Regions from separate parts of the Mesorhizobium sp. BR1-1-6 genome, predicted to be linked through region 2. Evidence: predicted binding sites of a transcription regulator. Region 2 holds the regulator's gene; each other region holds the start of a gene.
What was found. Region 2 encodes LexA, which represses DNA repair genes until DNA is damaged. Its sites were predicted from a motif close to TGTTCNNNNTGTGTTCNG; they were not measured.

Region 1 (9,765 bases), on a different contig from region 2:
CGACACCTCGTCCAGGGTGATGACGTCGGGATTGGTCCGGCCGATCAGTGACAGCACTTTTTTCGGCGTCGGGTTGTCGTAGCGCAGATTCATCTGCAGCAGGCTGTAGACTACCTGGTCGGTGGGTTTGGCGACCGCCTGAACCGGCCACGGCCGGGGCAAGGCGGTCGAAGCGGTGGCAAGAGCGGCCACGGCAAAAACCAGGGCCGCGGCCGCTTGCAGGCGAAACGATGTCGCCAGCAGCGGCAGCGCGCAAAGCGCCATCAGCACGGCGAGGTGAATGCGGAAATGCGAAAAGGAATCGAGCGCCGGGTGCAACGCGCCTAAGAAGCCGGCCACCAGCGCGACCGAGAGCGTCATCATCACGATGAATACCAGTGAAGCCGCCATGTCTCGACTGCGTTTCATCGGATCAGATCTGCATGAGTTGCCTGCGATGGTCCCCGCCCGGTTATCGGCAAAAATGCGGCTCAATCAAGATAGCGAATTGCCGGCAAGATGGCGAATCGCCGGCAAGACGGCGAATGGCTCTGGCGGCGCGCAGATCGGCTACTGGAAGGCCGTTTCCGAAAAACTTCTGAGCTTGCGCGAATGCAGCCGCTCCATCGGCATTTCCGAAAGCTTTTCCATCGCCCTGATGCCGATGGTGAGGTGCTGCGCCACCTGCCGCTTGTAGAATTCGGTCGCCATGCCGGGCAGCTTCAGTTCGCCATGCAGCGGCTTGTCGGAGACACACAAGAGCGTGCCGTAAGGCACGCGGAAGCGGAAGCCATTGGCCGCGATCGTTGCCGATTCCATGTCAAGTGCGATCGCCCTCGACTGCGAAAGCCGCTGCACCGGTCCGCGCTGGTCGCGCAGTTCCCAGTTGCGGTTGTCAATGGTGGCGACAGTGCCGGTGCGCATGATGCGCTTGAGATCGTACCCCGACAGGCCGGTGACTTCGGCCACCGCTTCCTGCAATGCCACCTGGATTTCGGCCAGCGGCGGGATCGGCACCCAGACTGGCAGGTCGTCGTCCAGCACGTGATCCTCGCGCACATAGGCATGCGCCAGCACATAATCGCCCAGCGCCTGCGTATTGCGCAGGCCCGCGCAGTGGCCGAGCATCACCCAAGCATGAGGCCTTAGCACAGCGATATGATCGGTGATCGTCTTGGCGTTGGAGGGTCCGACACCGATATTGACCATGGTGATCCCGCCATGGTTCGGCTTTTTCAAGTGGTAGGCCGGCATCTGCGGCAGGCGCTGCGGCGCCACCCCTTCGCTCGGGGCGCTCTGCCCGGCTTTGGTGACCACGTTGCCCGGTTCGATGAATTCGGCATATCCGCCGCCGCCATCCTCCATCAGGTCACGGGCGCGCGCCACGAACTCGTCGATATAGAACTGATAGTTGGTGAACAGCACGAAATTCTGGAAATGCTGCGGCGTGGTCGCGGTATAGTGCGACAGGCGGTGGAGCGAATAGTCGATCCGCTGCGCGGTGAAGGGCGCCAGCGGCCTTGGTTCTCCGAACGCCACTTCGAACGTGCCGTTGGCGATCTGGTCGTCTGTACCGTCGAGATCTGGCACGTCGAACAGGTCTCGGATAGGCCGCTGGATACGCTCGGCCGCGGTTCCGTCGACATGGGTGCCTTCGAGAAAGGCGAAATGCAGCGGGATCGGCGTTGTCGATTCCGAGACCGTGACCGCGACCCCGTGGTTGCGCATGATCAGACGCAATTGCTCGACCAGATAGCTTTCGAACAGGCTCGGCTGGGTGATGGTGGTGGAAAAATGCCCCGGCGTCGGCATGTGGCCATAGGCTTGGCGCGAATCGATCTGGGTGAACGAGTTGGTCGTGACGCCGATCTCCGGGTAGAAGGCGCGGTAGCGCTTGCTGCTGTCGCCGCCGGCGGCAAGCGCCGCGAAGGAGTCGCGCAGGAACTTGGTGTTGCGGTCATAAAGGGCTTGCAACGCCGCGACGGCCTTTTCTGCGGTGTCGAAGCTTTGCCGGCCAAAAGGCTCGGGCATGACGACAGATTCGATGGCTTGGGGATAGATTCGCTTTTCCATGGCTCAATATAGAGATTTGGAAAGGCGGTTGGGAGGGGTATCCCGATCGAAGGCGCAATTTATCCGCGCTGCAGGCTGACCAGCAGCACGAAACCGACGCCCGACTTCTTCAGTGCTGGCGCGTCGATCGTGGAACCGGCATCGGCACGCATCATCGGTACGGCCAGGACCGGCGCGGCAAGAAACGCCAGGATGAGCGCCGCCCGCGGCAGAAGCCGAACGGTTTTGAAGAGGTTGGCGGCGATGCGGTTCATGGTCTTTGCTTTTCTTTCGAGGTCTTGGTTTGGTCAGGTCTTTGGTTTCTGTCTCAGGGGCGAAGGGTGGTCGGGCAGGCGAGGCGGCAGGTTCTGGAACTGGCCTCGTTCCAGGAACGGGCCGGACGGCCCGCTTCGGCGACGAGGATGGCGAAGAACATTCCAAACAGGCTCACCAGCAGGCAGACGATGGTGAAGCGGCGGGCGAGCATTGGTCGTGTCTCCTTCAATACGCAGGAGAATGCCCGGGCACGACTGAACCGGCTCTGATGCCGACGTTCATCTGCCGTTCAAATCGGTTGATGGATTTTGAGGCGGCGCTGGCCATAAGGAGCATGGCTGCCGGCACAGCATGCCAGGATCATGAAACGAAAACGGGGCCTGCCGGCCCCGTTTTCATGTCGCAAGGATGGGGTCGATCAGAGCTTGTGCCAGGTCTGGCTCTTGCAGATCAGCCCGCCGAGCACGCAACCGCTCATTTTCAGCGAGGTGCCCGATAGTGTCGCCTTGCCGGAGTAGGTCTTGTCGTTTGCCGGGTCGGTTATGTTGCCGGTGTATTTGTTGTCGCCGGACGCCTTGAGCGAACCGATGGTCTTGCCGGCATATTTGCCAGACTTCAGCGTGATGGAAAATGAACCCGAGCCCCCGATGGCCGCGGTATCGCCGGCCTGCGTCTTCCAGTTTCCCTCGATCGGATCGGCCCAGGCCAGACCGGTCAGGATCAAAGTGGCCGCCAGGGCCAGGCTTGCTTTTCGAAACATCTTTCCTCCCTTGGATACCGGCAGGAGGCTACGCCTCGCCGGTCTGCCGCTTACGCAAACGTAAGCTAATCCAGCTCCCTGCAAAACAAAAGCGGTGCCGCAGCGGAAGCTTTGGCAATTCAGATGCGCCGACGGAAGCAATGTCGGCAGGGAAATGAATGCATGCATGCGCGGCGTTTGTTTCGCGTGGTTAGCAGAGTGTTGATTCCGCCCGCGAAAATTGTCGTCAAATTTGGCGCTATCCGGCTGAATCGCTGGCTTTGTATCCTTAACGAATTTCCACGTTTACCTATTGTTTTAGCTTTGTTTTCCTCAAATTAAGCACGCCATTTAACGACGGATTCAAGCCTGAGCGGCATTCTCGAAAGCATCGAAAGAGCAGCCCGGGCAGACAAACGGAGGCAGCTCTCGGGAGCCAGACAGGGCCGGAAGAGAGGATTGAAAAATGGCACGTTTTGAAATGCTTGAAGCAGGCTTCGGCGCCATGGGGGCAACTGCCCAGGCCGACATTCTTTTCGAACTGGGGATGATGTATGCGACGGGCCGCGATTGCGAGACCGATGTCGTCGCCGCCCACAAATGGTTCAACATCGCCGCGATCAAGGGTTCGGCCCGCGCTGCGGAATTGCGTTCGGAACTGTCGGCTGCGATGTCGAAGGTCGAGATCGCCAAGGCGCTGCGCGAAGCCCGCGAATGGATGACGATGCACTGAATTTAGAGATAAGGCAGGGCGGCCTTCTGGTCCGCCAGGCAAGGACAAGGCCGCGGTAAGACGGCCACGTGACAAAACCAAGAACGCGGCACGCCCGACAGGGCCAGCGGCGCGGCGGCCATGATCCGGTTTCGGAAAGATCAGGGCCAGCAGGAAGACAGGGAAGGCGAGTTGGGTTCGAGTGCGGGGGCGCTTGAGAAACAGCTCGACAGGCAAAGCCGCGACCGGCCGGAACAAGGCCGGCGCGGCTTTTGCCTTTTTGCTCCAGAGATGCTCCGCAGGCCTAATCGAGCGCCGCCAATGCGCCTAGACAGGCCACACGAAGGATGAAATTGTCCGGCCTCTCTGGAAGAAGCGTGGCCGGGGCGGCCGCGCGTGAGTGGAGGAGTCATACCGCAATGAAAAAATTAAGTATTTTGAACGCGGCCATTTTCGGCCTGATGATGAGCGCGCCGGTCGCCTATGCCGACGACATCACCTTTTCGGTGGTCGGTCCGATGACCGGACAGCTCGCCACCATTGGCGATCAGTTCAAGCAGGGCGCGCAGGCTGCCGCCGACGCGATCAATGCTGCCGGCGGTGTCGACGGTCGCCAGATCAAGCTCGATATCGAGGATGACCAGTGCGACCCGAAGCAGGCGGTTTCGGTCGCCAACCGTATCGTCGCCAATGGCGTCAAGTTCATCGACGGCCACGCTTGCTCGGGTTCGAGCATTCCGGCTTCCGCCGTCTATGCCGAAGCCGGTGCCCTGATGATGAGCCCGGCCTCCTCGAACCCGGTGCTGACCGACGCCGCAGCGAAGGCCGGCTGGCCGACGATCATGCGCCTCTATACGCGTGACGATGCGCAGGGTGCCTTCATCGGCCCCTGGATCGCGAAGAAGTATGCCGGCAAGAACGTCGTCATCCTGCATGACAAGAGTGCCTACGGTCAGGGCGTTGCCGATGCGGTCAAGGCCACGATGAATGCCGGCGGCCTGAAGGAAGTGGACTATGAAGGCATCAATGCCGGCGAAAAGGACTATTCGGCGCTCGTCACCAAGCTCAAGGACCTCAAGGCCGACGTTGTCTATTTCGGCGGTTACCACCCGGAGGCTGGCCTGATCCTGCGCCAGTCGGCGGAACAGGGCATCAAGTTCCAGCTGATCATGCCGGATTCGATAGCCTCGCCGGAATTCTGGCAGGTTGCCGGCCCGGCCGGCGAAGGGACCATGTTCGTCTTCCCGTCGGATCCTCAGGCAAAGCCGGAAGCCAAGGCAGCCGTCGAGAAGATCAAAGCCGGCGGTTTCGTGCCGGAAGGCTTCACGCTATTCTCCTACGCCACGATCCAGGCCTTTGCGGAAGGCATCAAGCGTGCCGGCAGCGATGATCCGGCCAAGGTCGCCGAGGCGCTGAAGAACGGGCAGCCAATCAGCACGGTTGTCGGCAATGTCACCTTCGACGAGAAGGGCGACCTCAAGAACGCCAGCTACGACATCAACCAGTGGCACGACGGCAAGTATGCGCCGATCCAGCCGTAATCGCTGCCTATATCGATGAAATGGCCGGGCTCGTCCCGGCCATTTCATTTCTGCCTGTGTGTCTTGCCATGGACATATAACGGCGGTCGACATTCTACGGCGCCTCTCTCTGTCCGGCAGGACAGGGACGCTTGGCGTCCGGCAGCGAGGCTGTCAGCCTTGCATATCCTCGAACCGCACCAGCACAGTGCCGTCGGTAACCTGCGCGCCCTCGGTGGCGATCTCGGCGATCACGCCATCATGGGGCGCGGCGATGGTGTGCTCCATCTTCATCGCCTCGAGAATAAGCAGCGGTTGCCCCTTCATCACCGTATCGCCCTTTGTCGCCCGCACAAGCTTGACCAGTCCCGGCATCGGCGCGCGCAAACTGCCTGACGCCGCCGCCGCATCATCGCCTCTGGCCAACGGGTCCGGCACCGCGAACGTATAGCCGGCCGCGCCTTCGAATATCGTGATGTGGCCTGGCCAGCGGGCGAGGCGAGGAACGGCGCGAAGGTCATGCGAATTGGCGCTGTCATAGGGTGCATGGAGCGTCACCTGGGAACGCCGGTCTGGTCGTACCGAAACCCTTGCCAGAATATCGTCCTCGCCAAACTTCAGCCGGATCTGTCGTGCCATGCCATGGAAATGCGTGTAGCCGGCAAGCGACGACCATGGATCGTCCGATGCCGGCAGCGCGCCCGCCCCGGAGGCCGCTATGGCCGCGGCCGCGACCGTTTCGCCGCTCGGCGGCGCAATCTCGGTCAGCGCCTGCTGGTGGCGGCCTATCAGGCCGGTATCGACGTCGCCCGCCGAAAAGTCCGGATCGGTCACCAGCGCGGCGAGGAAGGCGGTATTGACGATCGAACCGGCGACTTCGGTTCGCGCAAGCGCCGCGCCGAGTGCCTCCAGCGCAGCCGGCCTGTCCCCGCCATGCACCACCAGCTTGGCGATCATCGGATCATAATAGGGAGAAATGGCGTCGCCGGCCCGCACCCCGGTTTCGACACGCATGGCGGCCCCTTGGGGAACCATGTCGGGAAATTTCAGATGATGCAGCGTGCCGGTCGCAGGCAGAAACTCCCTTGCGGCATCCTCGGCATAGAGGCGCGCCTCGAAGGCGTGGCCGGCTAGCTTTATCTCGCCTTGCGTTTTCGGCAGCTTCTCGCCGGATGCGACCCGCAACTGCCATTCTACCAGATCAGTGCCGGTGACCATCTCGGTGACCGGGTGCTCGACCTGCAACCTCGTGTTCATCTCCATGAACCAGAAGCGGTCAGGCGTCAGGCCTTGCGAGGCATCGACGATGAATTCGATGGTGCCGGCACCGCAGTAGCTGATCGCCTTGGCGGCCTTCACCGCCGCCTCGGTCATCGCCTTGCGTAACGCCTCGGTCATGCCGGGGGCGGGGGCTTCCTCGATAACCTTCTGATGGCGTCGCTGCGCCGAGCAGTCGCGTTCGAACAGATGGACGGCATTGCCGAAATTGTCGCCGAAAACCTGCACCTCGATGTGGCGCGGTTTGTCGATATATTTTTCCACCAGTACACGGTCGTCGCCAAAAGCGGATTTCGCCTCGCGTCGTGCGCTGGACAGCGCTTCGGAGAACTCATCGGGGTGCTCGACCCGGCGCATTCCCTTGCCGCCGCCGCCGGCCCGCGCCTTGATCAGCACGGGGTAGCCGATTTCGCGTGCCTTGGAGGCCAGGATCACGATCTCCTGCGCCTCGCCATGGTAGCCCGGCACGACGGGCACGCCGGCCTTTTCCATCAGCCGTTTGGCGGCATCCTTCAGCCCCATGGCGCGGATAGAGGCCGCCGACGGGCCGATGAAGGTGAGCCCCGCGGCCGCCACCTGGTCGACGAAATCAGGATTTTCCGACAGGAAGCCATAGCCGGGATGAACGGCTTGCGAGCCTGTCGCCAAGGCGGCCGCGACGATCTTGTCGCCGCGCAGATAGCTGTCGCTGACAGGCGAAGCACCGATATGTACCGCCTCGTCGGCCATCTCGACATGCAGGGATTTCGCATCGGCATCGGAATAGACGGCAACCGTGCGCACCCCCATCCTGCGCGCCGTGCGGATCACCCGGCATGCGATCTCGCCTCGGTTGGCGATCAGGATCTTTGTGAACATGAAACCTCCGTAGACTGCGTTCGCCTCGAGGAAGCAACGGCCTCACGGTATAGTTCGGCCATTTGTTCGTCGAAGCAGCAGAAGATGACGGTCTGCGGCGTCGTATTTCGGCTCAAGAAGCTATTTACGGCGCCGACTGCAATTGCTGCCGCCTCATCCCTCGGATAGCGGTAGATGCCCGTCGAGATCGCCGGAAAGGCGACCGAGCGGCATTCCTTCTCGGCGGCGATTTCGAGCGAACGCCGATAGCAGGAGGCGAGCAACTCCGCCTCGCCCTTGCCGCCGCCCTGCCAGATCGGACCGACCGTATGGATGACGTAGCGGGCCGGCAGCCGATAGCCCCTGGTCAGCTTCGCATCCCCGGTCTTGCAGCCGTTGAGCGTGCGGCATTCGGCGAGGAGGTCCGGCCCCGCCGCCCGGTGAATGGCGCCGTCGACCCCGCCGCCGCCGAGCAGCGAGGAATTGGCCGCGTTGACGATGACGTCGACATCCAGCTTGGTGATGTCGCCGAAGTGAATGCGGATCCTGCCTTGCACCTCGCCCATCTCACATCCTGAACACGCCGAAGCGCGTTTCCTCGCTCTCCGCGTTGAGCGCCGCCGAGAGGCTGAGCGCCAGGACCTCGCGCGTCCTGGCCGGATCGATGATGCCGTCGTCCCATAGCCTTGCGGAGGAATAAAGCGGGTGGCCTTCATGCTCGTATTTCATCAGGATCGGCTTCCTGAACTTCGCTTCTTCCTCGGCGCTCCATTCGCCGCCCTTGCGCTCGATGCCCTCGCGCTTGACCATGGCCAGCACCGTCGCCGCCTGCTCGCCGCCCATCACCGAAATGCGGGCGTTCGGCCACATCCACAGGAAGCGGGGCGAATAGGCGCGCCCGCACATGCCGTAATTGCCGGCGCCGAACGAGCCGCCGATGATCACGGTGACCTTGGGCACGCGGGCGGTGGCGACTGCCATCACCAGCTTGGCGCCGTCCTTGGCGATGCCGCCTGCCTCATATTTGCGCCCCACCATGAAACCGGTGATGTTCTGTAGGAACACCAGCGGAATCTTGCGTTGGCAGCATAGCTCGATGAAATGCGCGCCCTTCAGCGCGCTTTCGGAAAACAGCACGCCATTGTTGGCGATGATGCCGACCGGCATGCCGTGAAGATGGGCAAAGCCGGTGACGAGCGTGGTGCCGTAATACTGCTTGAACTCGTCGAACTCCGAACCGTCGACGAGGCGCGCGATCACCTCGCGCACGTCATAGGGCTGGCGCAGATCCGTCGGCACGATGCCGTAGATCTCATCTGCCGGATGAAGCGGCGGAATCGGTTTCTGGACGGCAAGGCTTACGGTCTTGTTCCGATTGAGGTTCTTTATGATGCGCCGGCAGATGGCCAGCGCATGCTCGTCGTCGAGCGCGTAGTGGTCGGCGACGCCGGAGAGCCGTGTATGGACGTCGGCGCCGCCGAGATCCTCGGCGCTGACGTCCTCGCCGGTGGCGGCCTTCACCAGCGGGGGACCGCCGAGGAAGATGGTCGCCTGGTTGCGCACCATGATCGTCTCGTCCGACATTGCCGGCACATAGGCGCCGCCCGCCGTGCACGAACCCATGACGCAGGCGATCTGCGGGATGCCTGAGGCGGACATGTTGGCCTGGTTGTAGAATATGCGCCCGAAATGCTCGCGGTCGGGAAACACCTCGTCCTGGTTGGGCAGGTTGGCGCCGCCGCTGTCGACCAGGTAGACGCAAGGCAGATTGTTCTGCAGCGCGATCTCCTGCGCGCGCAGATGCTTCTTCACCGTCAGCGGGTAATAGGTGCCGCCCTTCACCGTGGCGTCATTGACGACGACCATCACTTCCGTGCCTTCGACGCGCCCGATACCGGCGATGATGCCGGCGGAGGGAATGTCCTCGCCATACATCGACCATGCGGCGAACTGGCCGATCTCGAGAAAGGGCGACCCGGTGTCGAGCAATTGCGCCAGCCGCTCGCGCGGCAGCAGCTTGCCGCGCGCGACGTGTCGCTCGCGCGCCTCTTCCGAGCCACCGCGCTCGACGCTCGCGGCCTTTTCGGCGATATCGCCGACCAGCGCCCGCATGCGTTCGGCATTGGTGTGGAAGGTATCGGAGGAAGGGGAGATCTGGGTCCGGAGGACGGCCATGCTATACCCCCTCCGCCATGATCTCGCGGCCGATCAGCCATCGCCGGATTTCGCTGGTGCCGGCACCGATTTCGTAGAGCTTGGCGTCGCGTAGCAGCCGGCCGGTCGGATAGTCGTTGATGTATCCGTTGCCACCCAGAAGCTGGAGTGCGTCAAGCGTCATCTGCGTTGCTTTTTCGGCGGCAAACAGAACGCAG
Region 2 (9,765 bases):
GCCGGCAGGAGTTGCTCCGATACGAACACGACAGCCTCGCCCTTGAGCAGATCGGTTCACTGGTGGCGACGCTGAAGCGCCACGGCATCACTCATGTGGTCCTTGCCGGCGAAATCAGACGCAGGCCCCGGCTGACCGACATCCGTCCTAGCCTCGGCTTGCTGGCGATCGTGCCGTCGGTGATCATGGCGCTGGCGCGCGGCGATGACGGACTTTTGAAGGTGGTGACACGCGGCCTGGAGAAGCGGGGCATCAAAGTGGTCGGCGCGCATGAAGTCGTTCCCGAACTGGCCGCCGGCGAAGGCACGCTGACCGCTGCGAAACCAAAGCAATCGGACTGGCGCGACATCGAGGCGGCCAGGCTGGCCGCCAAGGCCATCGGCGCGCTTGATATCGGGCAGGCGGCGATTGCGATCGGAGGCCGGGCCATCGCGCTGGAAGGCATCGAAGGCACGAGCGGCCTGCTCGAAAGAGCGCGCGCGCTGCGCGGCCATGGCAGGCTTGCCGGAAAGACCCGCGGAGTGCTGGTCAAATGCGCCAAACCCGGCCAGGAGCTGCGGGCCGACCTGCCGTCGATAGGGCCGCAAACGGTGGAAGCAGCGTATGCGGCGGGGCTTGCCGGCATTGCCGTCGAAGCGGGGCGCTCGCTGATCCTGGAAGGGCCGGCAACGCTGTCGCGGGCGAACGCGCTCGGTCTGTTCATCGTCGGCCTGCCAGCGGCGGAGCCGGCGCATGGCTGACAAGGCGCTGAAGATCGCAATCGTGGCCGGCGAGGAATCCGGCGACCTGCTTGGCGCCGACATCGTGCGCTCGATCAAGCAGTCGACGGGGCGCGAGGTGCAGATCGTCGGTCTCGGCGGCCGCCATCTGCAGGCGCTCGGGCTGGTTTCGCCGTTCGACGCCGGAGAGATCGCCCTCATGGGCTTCAGCGCCATCTTGCGTGACCTGCCGCGGCTGATGCGGCGGATCGGCCAGCTGGCCAGCACGGTCGCGGATGCGAAGCCCGACTGCCTCATCACCATCGACAGCCCCGACTTTTCGCTGCGCGTGGCCAGGAAAGTGCGCGCGGCCAACCCGTCCATCCCGATTATCCACTATGTCTGTCCCAGCGTCTGGGCATGGCGGCCGGGCAGGGCGGTGGCGATGAAGCCCTATGTCGACCACATCCTCTGCATCCTGCCGTTCGAGGTGAAGGAGCTAGGCAGGCTCGGCGGACCGCCAGGGACCTATGTCGGACATCGCCTCACCCATGACGCGGGCGTGCTCTCGGCAGCCAGGACGCAGGCCCAACCGCGGGATCTTTCGCCGGATCGCCTGAAGACGCTGCTCGTCCTGCCCGGCTCGCGACGCAGCGAAGTGCGGCGGCTGCTCGAGCCGTTTGGGGAGACCGTGTCGATGCTGCGGGCACGCGGGCATCGCCTGCGGCTGATGTTGCCGACCGTGCCGCATGTCGCCGATGTCGTGCGCTCGGCGGTCGCTCGCTGGGACGAGAAGCCCGAGATCATCCTCGACCCTGAGCGAAAGTGGCAGGCCTTCGGCAAGGCTGACGCGGCGCTGATCGCGTCCGGCACGGTTTCGCTTGAACTGGCGCTGTCCGATGTGCCGATGATCTCCTGCTACCGGCTTGACCCTGTTGCGCGCATCGTGGCGCCATATCTCGTTTCGGTCTGGTCGGCGCTGCTACCCAATCTGATATCGGATCGGGCGCTGATCCCGGAATTCTACAACGAGTATGTCAAGCCGAACAATCTGGCCCGCCAACTCGAAGCGCTGTTCGCCGACACAGGCATGCGCAGATGGCAGAAGGACGGGTTCGCCGAGATCGCGCGGCGCATGACAACCGCCAAGCCGTCAGGCGACATCGCCGCGCAAGTGGTGATGGGGTATATCAAGAGAGTGAGTAGTGAGTAGTGAGTAGGATTACCGCTCTTTCCCTACTGACTACTGACTACTCACTTATTCACTTCTTCCTTTTTACCGCTTCGCGATCGGCACATAGTCTCGCTCCGGCGCGCCGGTGTAGAGCTGGCGGGGGCGGCCGATCTTCTGGCGCGGATCCTCGATCATCTCCTTCCACTGCGCGATCCAGCCGACGGTGCGGGCGACGGCGAACAGCACGGTGAACATGGTGGTGGGGAAGCCCAGCGCCTTCAGCGTGATGCCGGAGTAGAAGTCGACATTGGGGTAGAGCTTCTTCTCGATGAAATAGGGATCGGTGAGTGCGATCTTCTCCAGTTCCATGGCGATGTCGAGCAGCGGATCGTCCTTGATGCCGAGTTCGCCCAGCACCTCATGCGCGGTCTTTTGCATGATCTTGGCGCGCGGATCGTAGTTCTTGTAGACGCGGTGGCCAAAGCCCATCAGCCGGAACGGATCGTCCTTGTCCTTGGCGCGGGCGATGAATTCCGGAATATGATCGACATGGCCGATCTCGCCGAGCATGTTCAGCGCCGCTTCGTTGGCGCCGCCATGCGCCGGGCCCCACAGGCAGGCGATGCCGGCGGCGATGCAGGCGAACGGATTGGCGCCAGACGAGCCGGCGAGCCGCACGGTAGAGGTCGAGGCGTTCTGCTCATGATCGGCGTGCAGGATGAAGATGCGCTCCATGGCGCGCGCCAGGACCGGGTTGATCTTGTATTCCTCGCATGGCACGGCAAAGCACATGTGCAGGAAGTTGGCGGCGAAATTCAGTTCGTTCTTCGGGTAAATGAAGGGCTGGCCGATATGGTATTTGTAGGCCATGGCCGCGATCGTCGGCATCTTGGCGATCAACCGCATCGACGCCACCATGCGCTGGTAAGGATCCGAGATGTCGGTGGAGTCGTGATAGAAGGCCGACAGCGCGCCGACCACGCCGCACATCACCGCCATCGGATGCGCGTCGCGGCGGAAGCCGGTGAAGAAGCGCGACATCTGCTCATGCACCATGGTGTGGCGCGTCACGCGGTAATCGAAATCGTCCTTCTGCGCCTTGGTCGGCAGTTCGCCGTAGAGCAGGAGATAGCAGACTTCCAGGAAGTCGCCATGTTCGGCCAACTGGTCGATCGGATAGCCGCGATGCAGGAGAATGCCGGCGTCGCCATCGATGAACGTGATCTCGGACTCGCAGCTTGCCGTCGAGGTGAAGCCGGGATCGTAGGTGAAGGCGCCGGTGGTGCTGTACAGCGTGGCGATGTCGATGACGTCAGGCCCGACTGAACCACTTCGCACCTTGAATTCGTGCGTCTTGCCGGCGAATTCCAGCTTTGCCGTGGCTTCCTGGGTCTTGCCGCCCAGTTCCCGTCTTGTCGCAGCTTCGGTCATTGCAAACTCCTTCTTGTTTCCTCATGCCGGCAAAGGCAAATTCTGCAAAGCGACACGTCGAAGTCACCGAATGCGCGTATTCGCGACCGCATTTTAGGAAGTGCGTGCCAGATTGGGCCAAGGCTCAATGTTGCACTGCGAAACGCGCCTTTCAATGCCAATCTTCTTGGGCCAGATTGCTCCTAATCGATTTGATCGGCGATGCGCGCCAGGCTCTCCTCGCGACCAAGCACGGCGAGAACGTCGAACACGCCGGGCGAGGTGCTCTTGCCTGTCAAGGCGGCGCGCAAGGGCTGGGCGACGGCGCCGAGCTTGTAGCCGCCGGCCGTCGCATAGTCGCGGATCGCGGCTTCAGCCGAGGCCGCCGTCCAGTCGCCTGAAACCGCCTCGAGCGCGTCGTGAGCGCCACGCAGGACCTTGCGCGCATCGTCATTGAGCAGCAGGGCTGCCTTCTCATCGATCGGCAACGGCCGCGCGGCAAACAGGAAGGCAGCGCCATCGACGAGTTCGACCAGCGTCTTGGCGCGCTCCTTCAGGCCCGGCAGCGCTGCCAGCAACTGCGCCCTGTTCTTGTCGTCGAGGCGTGCGGCCATCGCCGGGCCGCCCTCGAGATAGGGCAAGGTGGCAATGAAGATATCGAACAGCTCGGCATCGCCCATGCGGCGCATATGGACGCCGTTCAGCGCCTCCAGCTTGGCGAAATCGAAGCGGGCGGCGCCCTTGTTCACATCGCCGATGTCGAACCATGCGATCATGTCCTGGATCGACATGATCTCGTCGTCGCCGTGGCTCCAGCCGAGCCGAGCCAGGTAGTTGAGCAGCGCTTCGGGCAGGTAGCCCATGGCGCGGTAGGCCTCCACGCCCAGCGCGCCGTGCCGCTTCGACAGCTTGGCGCCGTCGGCGCCGTGGATCAGCGGTATGTGCGACATTGAAGGCACATCCCAGCCCATGGCGTTGTAGATCACGGTCTGGCGGGCGGCATTGGTCAGGTGGTCGTCGCCACGGATGATGTGGGTGACGCCCATGTCGTGATCGTCAACGACGACGGCATGCATGTAGGTCGGATTGCCGTCCGAGCGCAGGATGATGAAGTCGTCCAGATCCTTGTTGGGAAAGCGCACGTCGCCCTGGACACGGTCATGCACCACCGTCTCGCCTTTGGTCGGCGCCTTGATGCGGATCGCGCCCTTGACGCCAGGAGGCGCCTGCGAAGGGTCGCGGTCACGCCAGCTTCCGTCATAGCGCGGCGGCAGGCCCTTGGCCCGCGCCGCGTCGCGCATTGCCTCAAGCTCGGCAGGGGTCTCGTAGCTGTAGTAAGCCTTGCCCATGCGCACCAGCTCCTCGGCCACCTCGCGATGGCGCGGCGCGCGCTCGAACTGCGAGACGGCGTCGCCGTCCCAGGTGAGGCCGAGCCAAGTCAGTCCTTCGAGAATGGCTGCTGTCGCCGCATCGGTGGAGCGCTCGCGGTCGGTGTCCTCGATGCGCAGCAGCATCGTACCGCCGGTGTGCTTGGCGTAGAGCCAGTTGAAGAGCGCCGTACGCGCGCCGCCGATGTGCAGGTAGCCGGTGGGCGAGGGGGCAAAACGGGTGACAACCTTGTCGGACATACAACTCTCGGGAAACGTCTGGAGCGGGGTGCGGATCACACGCACTTTCGCGCGTCGCGCGTTCATGTAGCATAGGGTGTCGAGGGCGCAAGGGGCAGACCCGATGGCTGGAGCGGGCCGGGGCGCGGAGGAAGGCGAGGACGTCGTTGCCGGCGTCAGCGAACGCTCTCTTTTTGCCATGCCCGCGCCCGCCTCATTGCCGCTGGCGTTGCCGCCCCTACAGCAGCCGGGCAAGTCGCCGCCGGCGGATGTTTCCACGCCGCCCGGCATTCCCGCAGCCGGCGCGGCCGAGCGCCTGCGCCGTGAGTTCGGCCGTGCCTCGTGGCCTCGTCTGCGCAACGGCGTGGCCAGAGCGTCCGAGCTCGAACTCGATCGGGGCATAGGCTTCCTGCTCGTCCCGGTGTTCCTGGCGTGCGGATCGATTGCGTATTTTTCGTTGGCGGCGGAGCCGGGCTTTGCCAAGCCTGTCGCGGTCGCGATCCTGATGTCGCTGTGCGCGCTCGTTTCACGCTCATGGCCGAAAACGCATCTGTGCTTCATGGCGGCGCTGTTGTGCGCGCTCGGCATGCTCGCCGGCAAAGTCGAGACGTGGCGAGCGGGAACGCGGATGCTGGGCTCGGAAATCTCCACGCAAATCACCGGCCGCGTCGTTTCGGTCGACCAGATGGAGACCGGGCGCATCCGGCTGACCATCGATGTGACATCGACCGCGCGGCCGAAACTACGCTACGCGCCCGAGCGCGTTCGCCTTTCGGCGCGCAAGGTGCCGGCTGAAGTGACGGCCGGCTCCCTCGTGACCGGCTATGCCAGGCTGTTGCCGCCGACCGGGCCGGTGCGGCCGGACAGCTACGACTTTTCCTTCGACAGCTACTTCGCCGGCATAGGCGCCAGCGGCTTCTTTCTCGGCAACCCCAAAATCGTCTCAGCCGATGACAGGCCGTTGTGGGCCGCCCTCTCAGCCGCCATCGAGAGTGCTCGCGAAAGCATTGCCGACCATATCAGGGGCAGCATCGGCGGCGCCGAGGGCGAGATCGCCGCGGCGCTGATCGTGGGTGTTCGCGCCGGGATTCCCGACGAGATCAATGAAGCGATGCGACGCACCGGCATCTACCACATCATCTCAATTTCCGGGCTGCACATGGCGCTGGTCGCCGGCACCGTCATGGGTCTGCTGCGTGGCGGCTTCGCGCTGTTTCCGAACTTTTCCTCCCGTCGGCCGGTCAAGAAATACGCGGCCGCGGCGGCACTTTTCTCGATCGCCGCCTACCTCGTCATTTCGGGCGTCGTTGTCGCCGCCGAACGCAGCTTCATCATGCTGGCGGTGATGCTGATCGCCGTTCTGTTCGATCGGGCGGCACTCACCATGCGCAATCTGGCTATTTCGGCGATCGCCGTCATCGTGGTGTCGCCGCACGAGGTGGTAGGGCCGAGCTTCCAGATGTCGTTCGCCGCCACCGCGGCCCTGGTCGGCGCCTATGCCGGCTGGTCGGATCGCAAAGCCGACAAAGCGCGGACCCCGCCGCCGCAACGGACCTTGCCTGGCCTGCTGACGCGAAAATTGCTGCTGGCGACAGGTGGGCTGGCGATGACCTCGATTATCGCGGGAAGCGCCACGGCGCTTTTCGCCATCTGGCATTTCCAGCGCGTGTCGCCGCTCAGCCTGTTCGCCAATCTTGCCGTCATGCCGATCGTTTCTGTCGTGATGTTCCTTGCGGTTGCCAGCGCGCTGCTGATGCCGTTCGGGTTCGATGGACCATCCCTTTATCTGATGGGCAAGGGACTGACCGCGATGATCGCCATATCAGGATGGATCTCGCAACGCTCGCCGGTCGACGCGGTCGGGTTGATTTCGCAGCAATCCGTCCTTCTGGTGGCGATCGCCCTGGTCATCGCGACGATGGCCACGACATGGCTGCGGCTGACGGCACTTCCCTTCGCGCTCGCCGGCCTGTTGACCGTCTCGGACACGCGCACGCCGGACGTGCTGATTTCGGAGGATGCCCGCCTGGTGGCGTTGCCGATCGGCGGCGGCGAGCTCGCGATCAACCGGGCGCGCCCGAACGAATTCACCGTCGATAATTGGAAACGCGCGCTGAAGTCCGAAACCATCGTTGCGCCGGAACTGTTCGACAGCGGAGACCGACAGTTCGACATCTTCGATCCCGCGCAACTTCCGGCGGGAGCGCCTTTCTATTGCTTCACGGGCCTGTGCATGGCCCGGCATACCTCGGGGGCGATCATCGCGCAGGTGGAGGATCGCAAGGACGCCTGGAGGGCCTGCTCCTATGCGGATCTGATCGTCATCAACGACCCCGCGGGCTACGATCCCTGCCACAATCCGCTGGTTCTCGTCATCACCAAGCGGCAGCTCGCTCGCAAGGGAAGCGCCGCCGTCTTCTTCGACCGGCAATCGGCGACGGCACCGGCGCTGGTCAGCTTTGCCGTCGACCGGCCATATCGGCCCTGGCATGAACAGCGAAAATTCTCACGCGAAGCAAGGGGATTGCCGCCTTACCGCAAACCCGAAAAGCCCACCGCCGAGCCCGCTCAGTAGCGCCTGATCAGCCCGACCAGCTTGCCTTGCACCTTGACCCTGTCCGGTCCGAAAATACGTGTTTCATAGGCCGGATTGGCAGCCTCGAGCGCAATCGAAGCACCCTTTCGGCGGAAGCGCTTCAGCGTTGCTTCCTCCTCGTCCACCAGGGCCACGATGATCTCGCCAGGACTTGCGGTGTCGGCATTGCGGATGATGACCGTGTCGCCGTCGAAAATGCCGGCCTCGATCATCGAATCGCCCTTGACCTCCAGCGCATAGTGTTCGCCGCCCATGATCATGTCAGGCGGCACTGAAATGGAATGCGTCTGATGCTGGATGGCATCGATCGGCACACCCGCTGCGATGCGACCCATGACCGGGATCGACACCGCTGAAACAGCGTCGTCGTCATTGCCGACAGCGGGCAGACGCGAAGACGTCGCCGGCTTGATCTGCCGGCTAGGGCTGCTGCCCTGTCCGAGGCTGCCCTGGATGACGCTCGGGGAGAACTTCTTTGCCGCGTTAAGACCCGGCGCGATCGAGTCCGGCAGGCGCAGCACCTCCAGCGCGCGCGCCCGGTTGGGCAGGCGGCGAATGAAGCCGCGCTCCTCCAACGCCGTGATCAGCCGATGAATTCCCGACTTGGAGGCGAGGTCCAGCGCTTCCTTCATCTCGTCGAAGGACGGCGGAATGCCGCTTTCCTTCAGCCGTTCATGGATGAACATCAAGAGTTCATGTTGCTTGCGCGTGAGCATGGCGGCCCCCAAAGGCATTGCACGAAGGGTCTGGAACCAGAATCAGAAAACAAACCCAGAACAAACCCTATCTGTTCCAGTTGTGTTCCGCAACCATTTAAAGTTTAATGAATTTGTTAAGGCGACGGAAACGAAATGCCCTCCCGCAGCCAGCATCCTGCCAGCGCGGTCCGTCGTCAATGCGCTCCCGGGCCCTTTGAAACTATTTTGGTTAATGGCCTGTGGCCCGACCGGTCTCCACTCTTGGCACAAGCCTGCAAGCTGGGTGACCGGCAGGTGCGGGGTGCGTTTGGGCGGATTAGAAACCCCTGCGGCTCGTGAACGAAACGAAACCAAAATGCCAACTTCCGCCGGAAAACGGCCAGACACCACCACTGGTCGCGACGGGCTGCGTTCGTTCGTTCGCTTGACGAAACCGTATAATAATGTACGGTTTTCGAAGAGGAACACCAATGACCACGCCGAAGCAGGCCGCGCGACGCGAACGGATAGAGGAGGCCGCCTATGCGGTGCTCCGGGAAACCGGCTACAAGAGCGCCTCCCTGCTTGCTATCGCCAAGCGGGCATCGGCCTCGAACGAAACCCTCTACAACTGGTACGGCAACAAGCAGACCCTGTTTCGATCCTTGATCGAAGCCAATGCGGGAGAGGCAAGGAAGCTGCTGGAGGACGCCCTTCACCGGGCGCGCGATCCGCTCGAAACCCTGAACTTGCTCGGGCCAGTCCTGCTGACCCTCGTGACGGGCGACAAGGCGGTGGCGCTCAATCGCGCCGCGGCCGGCGACGTCAACGATACAGGCACGCTTGGCCAATCGATCGCGCAATTCGGCCGCAATACCATAATGCCGCTTGTTGGCGACCTGCTTCGAACCGCAAGTCGGGCCGGCCTGATCGCCTGTGACGATCCTGCCGAAGCCGCCGACATCTACATCAGTCTTTTGATCGGCGATCTCCAGGTTCGCCGGATCGTTGGGGTGCTCGAGGAACTGCCTCGGGCGGAAATCGAGCAAAGATCGAACCGGGCGTTCACCCTGTTCTTGAGCCTCTATGCGGCCAGCCCTTGCCCGGGCGGCAAAACAGCCGGCCCGTTTCCAGGGCGCTCTTCTCACCGAGGAACATCGCGACCATGAGCAAAATTCCCGATCTCGCAGCGATCAAGGCAATGGACACCGCGGATCCGCTGCGTGCCATGCGTGACCGCTTCACCTTGCCCCAGGGGGTGATCTATCTAGACGGCAATTCGCTGGGCGCCGCTTCGCCCGCCGTGTTCGGCGAGCTGCAGAAGGCCGCCACGCAGGAGTGGGCGCAGGATCTCATCCGCGCCTGGAACACCGCCGGCTGGTTCGACATGCCGGTCGAACTCGGCGACCAACTCGGGCGCCTGATCGGGGCCGCCGCCGGCCAGACGGTGGTCTGCGATACCACCTCGATCAACATCTACAAGGTGCTGCATGCGGCACTCGGGATGCGGCCGGACAGGTCAGTCATCGTCGCCGAGGGGGACAGCTTTCCGACCGATCTCTATATGGCCGAAGGCGTTGCCTCGACGCGGCCGGGCACGGTG
Region 3 (9,765 bases), on a different contig from region 2:
TATGGAATTGGCCACCTGCGGGGTTGTTTGGCGCTCGTCGGCGCCCTGCCCGACGCTCAGCACCTTCGCGTCGGCAACGACGATCTCGGAGGTGATGGTCGAGCCGGCGGCGCCTTGCGCATTCTTGGCCACTTCCTGGATTTCACCGGCATCGCGCGTCAGCACGACATCCACCCGGTCGCCCGGCGTGACGAAGCCGCCGACGCCCGCGATCTCGTCGGTGCGGATGGTGACGGCCCGCATGCCGGGCGTCAGCATGTTGGAGAGCGTGGCGCGGCCATTCGGGCCGGATAGCTTGGTAAGCAGCACCGGTTCATTGACCTCGATCGGCGACAGCACCACGCGGCTGCCGTCCCCAAGCAGTCCATCGATGGTGGCGAAGGCGCCCTGCGGCAGCGAATCCTGCGGCCAGGGGATTTCGTTGAGTTTCGTGCGGTCGAGATCCATGCCGTACCGCAACGGTGCATTCGCCACCACGATTGTCTTGAATTCAACCCTGGGTGCGGCCGGAGCGGTGATCGACGCGGTTTTCTCCTCGGCGTCGGCCCTGGCCTGGCGCTTGACCCAGAAATCGGCGGCAAAGATCGAAATCGCGCCGAAAACGGCGGCGATGCCGATCATCGTTATGGCCTTGCCCCTCACGCCCAAACCCCTGATGCCCGTAGTTTCTTGTTATGTTGGCTCACGCTAGGCGGCATTGTTAAAGAATCAGGAATCTTCTCGCTGGCTATCCGCCCGATTTCCGCCGGCTTGGTTATCGAATGGTTTTAGGATAAGAGGGGGTTAATCCCCGAACGTAACAGGAACCTCCGTCGCTTGGCGCTGAAAAGCGTGGCAGTATCGGCGGGTGATTCGCAGCTTGGGCTCTATGGCAGGCATGGACGACAACAACGATCTTTTCGGCAATCTGGAGAAGCAGCCGCAACCGGTTCGCACACCGGCGCGTCCGGCCGATCCGCTGGTGCAGGCGGCAGCCAAGCGTCCGGCGGCCGCGTCTCGTGACGGCTCAGAGGGCTACAGCGCCGCCGATATCGAGGTACTCGAAGGCCTGGAGCCGGTGCGGCGCCGTCCGGGCATGTATATTGGCGGCACCGACGACAAGGCCATGCACCATCTGTTCGCCGAGGTTATCGACAACTCGATGGACGAGGCGGTTGCCGGCCATGCCACATTCATCGATGTCGAGCTTTCGGCTGACGGCTTTCTCACCGTCACCGACAATGGCCGCGGCATTCCCGTCGATCCGCATCCGAAGTTCAAGAAGCCGGCGCTCGAAGTGATCATGACGACACTGCATTCGGGCGGCAAGTTCGATAGCAAGGTCTATGAAACCTCGGGCGGCCTGCACGGCGTCGGCGTCTCCGTGGTCAACGCACTGTCGGATCATCTCGAAGTCGAAGTCGCGCGCGGACGGCAACTTTACCGGCAGCGCTTCTCGCGCGGCATCCCGGTCAGCGGCCTCGAGCACCTTGGCGAAGTTCACAACCGGCGCGGCACCAGGACCCGCTTCCATCCCGACGAGCAGATTTTCGGCAAGGGTGCCGCGTTCGAGCCAGCGCGGCTCTACCGCATGACACGCTCGAAGGCCTATCTGTTCGGCGGCGTCGAAATCCGATGGACCTGCGATCCTTCGCTGATCAAGGAAAAGGACACCACTCCGGCCAAGGCCGAATTCCATTTTCCCGGCGGCCTCAAGGACTATCTGAAAGCGTCGCTCGGCGACGAATTCCAGGTAACGCGCGAAATCTTCGCCGGCAAGAGCGACAGGCAAGGCGGCCATGGCTCGCTGGAATGGGCGGTGACCTGGTTCGGCGGCGACGGCTTCATCAACTCCTACTGCAACACCATCCCGACCGGCGAAGGCGGCACCCACGAGGCCGGCTTCCGCAACGTCTTGACGCGCGGCCTGCGCGCCTATGCCGACCTCGTCGGCAACAAGCGCGCCTCGATCGTCACGTCGGAAGATGTCATGATCTCGGCGGCGGGCATGCTGTCGGTGTTCATCCGCGAGCCTGAGTTCGTCGGCCAGACCAAGGACAGGCTGGCGACGATCGAGGCGATCCGCATCGTCGAGACCGCGATCCGCGACCCGTTCGACCATTGGCTGGCCGACAATCCGCAGGAAGCCTCGAAGCTGCTCGAATGGGTGATCGCACGCGCCGACGAGCGGGTACGACGACGCCAGGAAAAGGAAGTGTCGCGCAAGAGCGCGGTGCGCAAGCTGCGCCTGCCGGGCAAGCTTGCCGACTGCACGCAGAATGCGGCCGCCGGCGCCGAACTCTTCATCGTCGAAGGCGATTCGGCCGGCGGCTCGGCCAAGCAGGCTCGTGACCGCGCCAGCCAGGCGGTGCTGCCGCTGCGCGGCAAGATTCTCAACGTCGCCAGCGCCGGCAACGACAAGCTGGCCGCCAACCAGCAGATTTCCGATCTGATCCAGGCGCTTGGTTGCGGCACGCGGTCGAAATACCGCGACGAGGATCTTCGCTACGACCGCGTCATCATCATGACCGACGCCGACGTCGACGGCGCTCACATCGCCTCGCTGCTGATCACCTTCTTCTACCAGGAGATGCCGAACCTGGTTCGCGGCGGACATCTCTACCTGGCGGTGCCGCCGCTCTATTCGATCCGGCAGGGCGGCAAGGTCGCCTATGCGCGTGACGACGCGCACAAGGACGAATTGCTGCGCACCGAGTTCACCGGGCGCGGCAAGGTCGAGATCGGTCGCTTCAAGGGCCTGGGCGAAATGATGGCCGCGCAGCTCAAGGAGACAACCATGGATCCGAGGAAGCGTACGCTGCTCCGCGTCGATGTGATCGATGCCGAGGCCGCCACCAAGGACGCGGTCGATGCGCTGATGGGCACCAAGCCGGAGGCTCGTTTCCGGTTCATCCAGGAACGCGCCGAATTCGCGGAAACGGAAGTGCTGGATATCTGAGCGCAGGCCGGTCGATCAAGGCTTGCGGAGACGCGCGTGTGAGCTGGCAACGGCTGAAAGGCTATTTCGAAGCGGGTCTTGCCGGGCTGACACAGCCGACCCGGTCGGACTGGATCTTCGCCTTGCGCACGGTCTCGGCCGGCCTGATCGCGCTTATGGCCGCCTACGCCCTCAAGCTCGATCACCCGCAATGGGCGATGATGACGGTGTTCATCGTTGCCCAGCCGGTCGCCGGCATGGTGTTGGCGAAAGGCTTTTATCGGTTGCTCGGCACGCTGGCGGGCGGTGTTGCCGCAATTGCCATCACCACTGTCTTCGGCACGAATCCCTGGGTGCTGGTGACGGTGCTTGCCCTATGGATCGGCCTCTGCACCTTCGTCTCGTCGCTGCTGCGTAACCCGGAAGCCTACGGGGCGGCGCTGGCCGGCTATACCGCGATGATCATCGGCTTGCCGGCGTTTGGCCAGCCGCATCTCGTCGTCGACCTCGCGGTCGCGCGCTGTGCCGAGATCGTACTCGGCATTGTCTGCGCCGGCCTGACCAGTCGGCTGATCCTGCCCAAATTAGCCAGCGAGGCCATCATCTCGCGGCTTAAGCGCAGCATTCTCGACCTTGCCACCTATGCCGGCGGCGCCTTTTCCGGCGGCGACACGGCAATGCTTTCCGGCCTGCACCGGAAGCTGGTCGCCGACACCCAGACGCTCGCCGAGATGCGCGCCTATGCCAGGCTGGAGGCCCCGAGCTTCGCGCCGCGCGCCCATCCGGTCCGGCGCACCATCGGACAACTGCTTTCAGCGCTGTCCGCGGCCCGCGCGCTGCATTCACACGCCGCACCGAAGAACGCGGCGCTCATTCCGGTGCGCTCGGAGTTGCAAGCCCTCGTCACTGAAATGGCGGCGACGCCGGGCGCGCTCGACGACACGGCGCCCTGGCTGGCACGGCTCGACGCGATCGGCGCCAAAGCGACGCAGATGCCCGACGCCTTGGCCGACCAGGACGGCGACAGAGTCGGCACCGTCACCCGGCTCACCATCGCCGCCGATTTCGCCGAAGCGCTGAAGCAGACGCTGCGCGGTCTCGATGCCTTGCGTGCGCCCGTCACGCGGCCTTCACGCGAACGCAGCCCCCCGGCGCTGGTTGTACATCGCGACTATCACGGGGCGAGCCGCAACGCGGTCCGCGCCGCGCTTGCAACGCTGCTGGTCGCCGCTTTCTGGCTGACGACGAGATGGTCGGAAGCCGCCGGCACGGTCATTCTGGTTGCCGTCGTGTCGAGCTTGTTTGCCGCCCGCCCCGATCCGGTGCGGGTAGCCTGGGGGTTCTTCCAGGGAACGCTGTTGGCTCTGCCCTTTGCCTTTCTCGTCGGCCAGATCGCGCTTCCCGTTTTTCCTGGTTTCGGCTGGTTCATGCTGTTCGTCGTACCGATCCTGGTGCCGGCGGCGCTCGCCATGGCCAATCCCCGCTATGTCGGCGTGGCGACGGCCTTCGCCATCAATTTTCTTGCTTTCCTCAGCCCGCACCAGGCGATGACCTACGACCCGGGCCCGTTCTTCGCCGGCTCGGCCTCGATCCTGGTCGGCATCCTTTTGGCAATCGGCGTCTTCATCATCGTGCTGCCCGCCGACCCATGGCTCGCGGCGCACCGCATCGTGCGGGCCATGCGCGAGGATCTGGCGCGGCTTTGCCTGCACGAGCGCGTGCCGAGGCGTTCGGCCTTCGAGAGCCTCGCCTATGACCGCATCAACCAATTGATGCCGCTGGTGCAGACCAGCGGCAGGAAGGGTGAAGCGGTTCTGGGCGGCAGTGTCGCCGCCGTCACCGTCGGTCTGGAGGTCCTGCGGCTGCGTGGCGCACAGCAGGCGCACGCCGTTCCGGCCGAGACGACGCTTTCGATCGCCAACTTCCTGCGTGGACTGGCACGCGAACTGCTCTTCCGCGCCCCGGGCGATCCGCAGACATCCACCATTGCCGTCGCCCGGCAGTATGCCGCCGGCATCGCCCAGCGAAACGCCACTGGTGAAATGCTCCAGATTGCGGCGTCACTACGGATTGTCGCGGCGGCGATGGAGGATTTTCCGGATTTTTTTGCCAGGGATAAAGGCTAAGTTAAGCGGCTGCGATCGCCAGCGCATGGCCGCGCGCATTTTCACGCAACGCAGCGAGATGGATCGACTTGATCAGCGCGGCGAGATCGCCTTCCGCGGACTGTCCGCCCAATTCCTTCAGCATCAGCCAGCTGACTTCCTGCACGCCGGCGACGCGCTTGCCGTTGGCGACCTCTCGCCAGATTTTCAGCGCGCGCAAGATGACCGCGTGCGTGGCGGCAGCCAGGCCGGCACTGCGGAACAGCGCCTGCAAGGCCACGTCGTGTCCGCCGGCCAGCAGCGCCCTCACTCTTTGGGCGGACTGCTGGCTGAGCGCGACCAGCGCCGAGCCGAAGAAGTCGACCTTGCCATGCGCGATGGTGCGGATGAGGAAGCTCGCGGTGAGATCGCCGCGTAGCCTGAGATGCTCGATCAGTGCTGCATGCTCTTCCTGGCGCGTGCTCTCGATCAGCGTCACGCAGGCCTTAACGCAGGCGTCGCGCATGACGCGGTCGGCCCGGGCGGCTCCCATCAAGGCCATGACCAGCGGCGAGGTCTTGAGCATCTCACCGAGCTTGACGAGCAGCATGTGCCGGCAGTCGGCGGGCAGGCGTGAATCCGATATAAGCGCCTCGCGCACCAGCGGCAGATGGCCGTGGCGCTCGGCCATGCGGCGAAAACTCAACGAAGCGACATCGGCCCCGCTGTTGGCCAAAAGCACGGCGCAGGCCTCCGCCTCGCCGATCTCTGCGATAGCCGCCGACAGCGCCATCGAGACCAATGGCCGATCGGCGATCAGTTTTTGCGTCGCCTTCGGACCTGAAGCCACGCGATCGATCAGGTCTGCGTCGGTAAGCAGTGGCGATCGCGTCAGCACGACGCCGGCGACTTCCGGCTGGTCGGAAGCAAGCGCGCTGATGATCTGGGGCGGTGCGTGATGGCTCATGGACAGCGCCTCGGCCATCGCCAGCCGTACCTTCGACGATGCGTCGTCGAGCAGCAAGGTCAGCGCCGCCTCGGCGGCGCAGCGATCCTCGAACGGCAATTCCGCGTCGACATAGGCGCGGGCGAGCGCGCTTGCCGCCGCGGCGCGCTCCGACACCCTGGCCGTGTAGATCCATTTCAGGAAATGCGAGACAACAACCATACCGCCTGCTTACGCCCCTTGCCGGAAGGTTTCCGACCCCGTGCCGGACGTTAGGCCGAATTGGTTTATGAAGCGTTCACCATGTTCGTTAACTGGCTTGCGAGCGCTGGATGCAGCGCCTATCAACCGTCCAGCAGCGGAGGAGAATGAAATGGCTGGGCTTTATCTCGAGGAGTTCGTCGTCGGCCATGTCTTCCAGCACACGCTGCGCAAGACTGTCACCGAAAGCGACAACATGCTGTTCTCGGTGATGACGCTGAACCCGCAGCCGCTGCATATCGACTTCGATTTCGCCGCCAGGAGCGAATGGGGCAAGCCGCTGGTCAACTCGCTGTTCACGCTCGGCCTGATGATCGGCATTTCGGTTAACGACATCACCGTCGGTACGACGGTCGCCAATCTCGGCATGAAGGAAACGGTGTTTCCGCATCCGGTCTTCCATGGCGACACCATCCGCGTCGAGACCACTGTCGTCTCGGTGCGCGAATCCAGGTCGAAGCCCGATCGCGGCATCGTCGAGTTCGAACATCGGGCCTATAACCAGAACGGCGACCTCGTCGCCAAATGCACGAGACAGGCCATGATGCTGAAGAAGGTAGCCTGATGCGTTCGCTGCTGTTCGTTCCCGGCGATTCCGAGAGGAAGCTGGAGAAGGGCTTTGGCGCCGGCGCAGACGTGGTCATTGTCGACCTCGAGGATTCGGTGGCGCCCCAAAACAAGGCATCGGCGCGAATGACCGCGGCGCGCTTCATCGCCAGCCACAGGGCGAAAACAAGGTCGGCAATCTACGTCAGGGTCAACGACCTTTCGACGGGATTGACGGACGACGATCTTGCGGCGCTTATCCCGGCAAAACCCGACGGCGTCATGCTGCCCAAATCGGCTGGCGGCCAGGATGTCCAGCACCTCTCGGCAAAGCTCAGGCTGCGCGAAGCGGAGAACGGCTTGGCCGACGGCGCGACAAAAATCCTGCCGATCATTACCGAAACACCGGCGGCCGTGCTGGCGGCGGCGAGCTACGCCGGGGCAAGCGCGCGACTTGCCGGGCTGACCTGGGGCGCGGAAGACCTGTCGGCGGCGATCGGAGCGCGCACCACCCGCGACCAACATGGCCGTTACACCGAAATATTCCGCTTCGCTCGCGCCATGACCATTCTCGCCGCCGGCGCGGCGAAAGTCGCGGCGATCGACACCGTCTTCCCGAATTTCCGCGATATGGCGGCCTTCGAGGCCGAATGCAGGGAGGCCGAACGTGACGGCTTCACCGGCAAGATGGCGATCCACCCTGATCAGGTGCCGGTCATAAACGCCGCCTTCACGCCCTCGGTGGAAGCGGTGCAACAGTCGGCGGCAATTGTCGCGGCATTCCAGGCGGCGGGAAATCCCGGCGTCGTCGGCATCGACGGCAAGATGTATGACCGGCCGCATCTGCGGCTGGCCGAGCGGCTTCTGGCACGCGCCCGGGCAGCCGGAATCTCCGCCTGACCGCTACCAGACCAACGGGATCAGGCGGTAGCGGACATGGGCCGCATAGTCGTCATAGCCGCGCAGGCCGGTGCGAAGCGTTTTTTCCTCGATGAATGTGCGGATGGCCAAGAGAACGATGAACACGACGACCAGTGCCAGCCCCCACCAGGAGCCGAGCAGGAGAGCCGTGCCGGCAAAGAAGAGGATGGCGCCGGCATACATGGGATGGCGCACATAGCTATAGGGACCCGTTGTGATCACTTGCTGTCCGCGCTCCGCCTGGATCTTCACGACGGGCGCCGCGAAGCTATTCTCCAGCATCGTCAGATAGCTGATCCATAGTCCGACCAGCAGAACCAGCGCACCGATCGCCTGTACCCAGACCGGAACGACGGACCAGCCGAAGCGGTAGTCGAAACCCATGAAGGCCAGCCAGGCAAATATGCCGAGCAGGAGTATGCTCAACAGAACCTTGTCGGCCGCGGTCTGGTCCTTCTGGATGGGAGAGCTCAGCCGTTCGTTCATCAGCCCGGGATCGCGCCGGGCCAGCGTCACGCCAAGGGTCAGGCTCAGCCCGGTCATCACCGCCAGATATACCCAGGCTCCCGGCCAGGTCAGCGTACCCGCTGTCAGGAAAAGCAGCGCGCCCATGGCGCCGAACCACACGAACGTCTGGAGGATCAATCTCGAGACCATGATCAACCTTCCATGATATTTGCCGTCGGCATTTACCAGCAACAGACTACCGCCGACCCTCAGCGGACTATCGCCCATCCCGCGCCTGGACGAAACGGTCCTGGTGTGCAGAAGGTTTCGTCATGCCGCGTCATCAAGCTCAGGGCGCGTCGTGATGACGGCTCGCCCTCAGGAAAGCACAGTGACTGGGCCCCCTTGCGGGCTAATCCTTGCCCCAACGCGGCCGGCGCATCGAAAACACTTCGTTGACGCTGGCATAATCCATGTAGCCGAGGCGAGCGACATTGCCGGCCTTGCTGATATCGAACAGGCCGTCTTTCAGGTAGGCATCGTCAATATGCACGCCGATCACTTCGCCGGCCACGACGACGGCGCTGGTCGGCGTTCCGTCCAGGGCCTTTGGCCGGAACACTTCGGTCACCTTGCATTCGAGTGCGGCGGGTGCGGCCGCCACGCGCGGCGGCGCGACAAGACGCGACGGCGCCATGGCGAGATCGGCATAAACGAACTCGTTGACGCCGCGCGGCGCGTCGACCGACGTCCGGTTCATCTTCTCGGCGAGATCGCGGCCGACCAGATTGGCGACGAACTCGCCGGTCTCCTCAGCGAAGGAGGCACTGTCCTTCTCGCCCTCGGAGGAAAACCAGACGATGAAGGGCCTTGTCGAAACGGCATTGAAGAAGGAATAGGGCGCGAGGTTGATCTCGCCGGCCCCGTTAAGGGTCGAGATCCAGCCGATCGGGCGCGGCGCCACGATCGCCTTCGACGGATCATGCGGCAGTCCGTGCCCCTTTGACGGCTCGTAGAACACTTACCCCGCCCAGGGCCCGGCATAGTCCGCATAAAGCTTTGCCGGATCGGGGCGCGGCCGCTCCGGCGCCGGGCCGCCATAGGAGCCGATATGGACGAAGCCGATGACGCGCTCTTGCGGCGCCAGCCCCAGGATCGCCCTGCCTTCCGGCACGTCTGAATACCAGTTGCTGATCATGTTGGTGCCATAGCCCAGTGCGTTGGCAGCAATCATCAGGTTCATCGCCGCCATGCCGCCGGACAGGAACATCTCCCATTGCGGGATTTTTGGATTTTCCTTCGGCACCGACACCACGCCGATGACCAGCGGCGCGCGCGAGAAGCGCGCCAGCTCCTGGTTGCGGCGGCCATCCGGTAAAGGTCCCTCCCGCTGTTCGGCAAGGGCCGCCAGCTCCCTGCCGATTTCGATGCGGGCATCACCGCGATAAAGAATGAAGCGCCAGGGCTCGAGCCGGCCATGATCGGGCACGCGCGTGGCCGCGGCGATCATCGTGGCGATCTCGGCGTCGCCGGGCGCGGGCTCCTTCAAGTCCGGTATCGGCGCTGAATTGCGGGTCAGCAGGAAGTCGATGATCGGGGACGCCATGGGCGCAAGTCTCCTAAGTTCGATTTTGAGCTGAAGC

Region 1: the regulator LexA is predicted to act here: its motif matches at 3,361-3,378, upstream of LB545_RS11955 (sel1 repeat family protein).
Region 3: the regulator LexA is predicted to act here: its motif matches at 791-808, upstream of parE (DNA topoisomerase IV subunit B).

What each region holds. Positions count from the first base shown of each region.
Region 1 is NZ_JAIUHZ010000004.1:414,452-424,216, forward strand. Features, by position in the region: gene LB545_RS11930 (endonuclease/exonuclease/phosphatase family protein) at 1-390, opposite strand, end outside; gene LB545_RS11935 (AMP nucleosidase) at 550-2,010, opposite strand; gene LB545_RS11940 (hypothetical protein) at 2,112-2,306, opposite strand; gene LB545_RS11945 (hypothetical protein) at 2,360-2,518, opposite strand; gene LB545_RS11950 (DUF2147 domain-containing protein) at 2,726-3,067, opposite strand; gene LB545_RS11955 (sel1 repeat family protein) at 3,513-3,779, shown strand; gene LB545_RS11960 (branched-chain amino acid ABC transporter substrate-binding protein) at 4,178-5,299, shown strand; gene LB545_RS11965 (acetyl/propionyl/methylcrotonyl-CoA carboxylase subunit alpha) at 5,453-7,414, opposite strand; gene LB545_RS11970 (O-acetyl-ADP-ribose deacetylase) at 7,396-7,959, opposite strand; gene LB545_RS11975 (carboxyl transferase domain-containing protein) at 7,961-9,568, opposite strand; gene LB545_RS11980 (isovaleryl-CoA dehydrogenase) at 9,570-9,765, opposite strand, start outside.
Region 2 is NZ_JAIUHZ010000010.1:69,747-79,511, forward strand. Features, by position in the region: gene LB545_RS19650 (LpxI family protein) at 1-740, shown strand, start outside; gene lpxB (lipid-A-disaccharide synthase) at 733-1,911, shown strand; gene gltA (citrate synthase) at 1,975-3,303, opposite strand; gene gltX (glutamate--tRNA ligase) at 3,486-4,910, opposite strand; gene LB545_RS19670 (ComEC/Rec2 family competence protein) at 5,014-7,464, shown strand; gene lexA (transcriptional repressor LexA) at 7,458-8,201, opposite strand; gene LB545_RS19680 (TetR/AcrR family transcriptional regulator) at 8,654-9,331, shown strand; gene kynU (kynureninase) at 9,328-9,765, shown strand, end outside.
Region 3 is NZ_JAIUHZ010000005.1:17,891-27,655, forward strand. Features, by position in the region: gene cpaB (Flp pilus assembly protein CpaB) at 1-642, opposite strand, end outside; gene parE (DNA topoisomerase IV subunit B) at 878-2,938, shown strand; gene LB545_RS12105 (FUSC family protein) at 2,977-5,043, shown strand; gene LB545_RS12110 (DUF2336 domain-containing protein) at 5,045-6,169, opposite strand; gene LB545_RS12115 (MaoC family dehydratase) at 6,321-6,773, shown strand; gene LB545_RS12120 (HpcH/HpaI aldolase/citrate lyase family protein) at 6,773-7,654, shown strand; gene LB545_RS12125 (methyltransferase family protein) at 7,658-8,332, opposite strand; gene LB545_RS12130 (flavin reductase family protein) at 8,535-9,143, opposite strand; gene LB545_RS12135 (nitroreductase) at 9,144-9,728, opposite strand.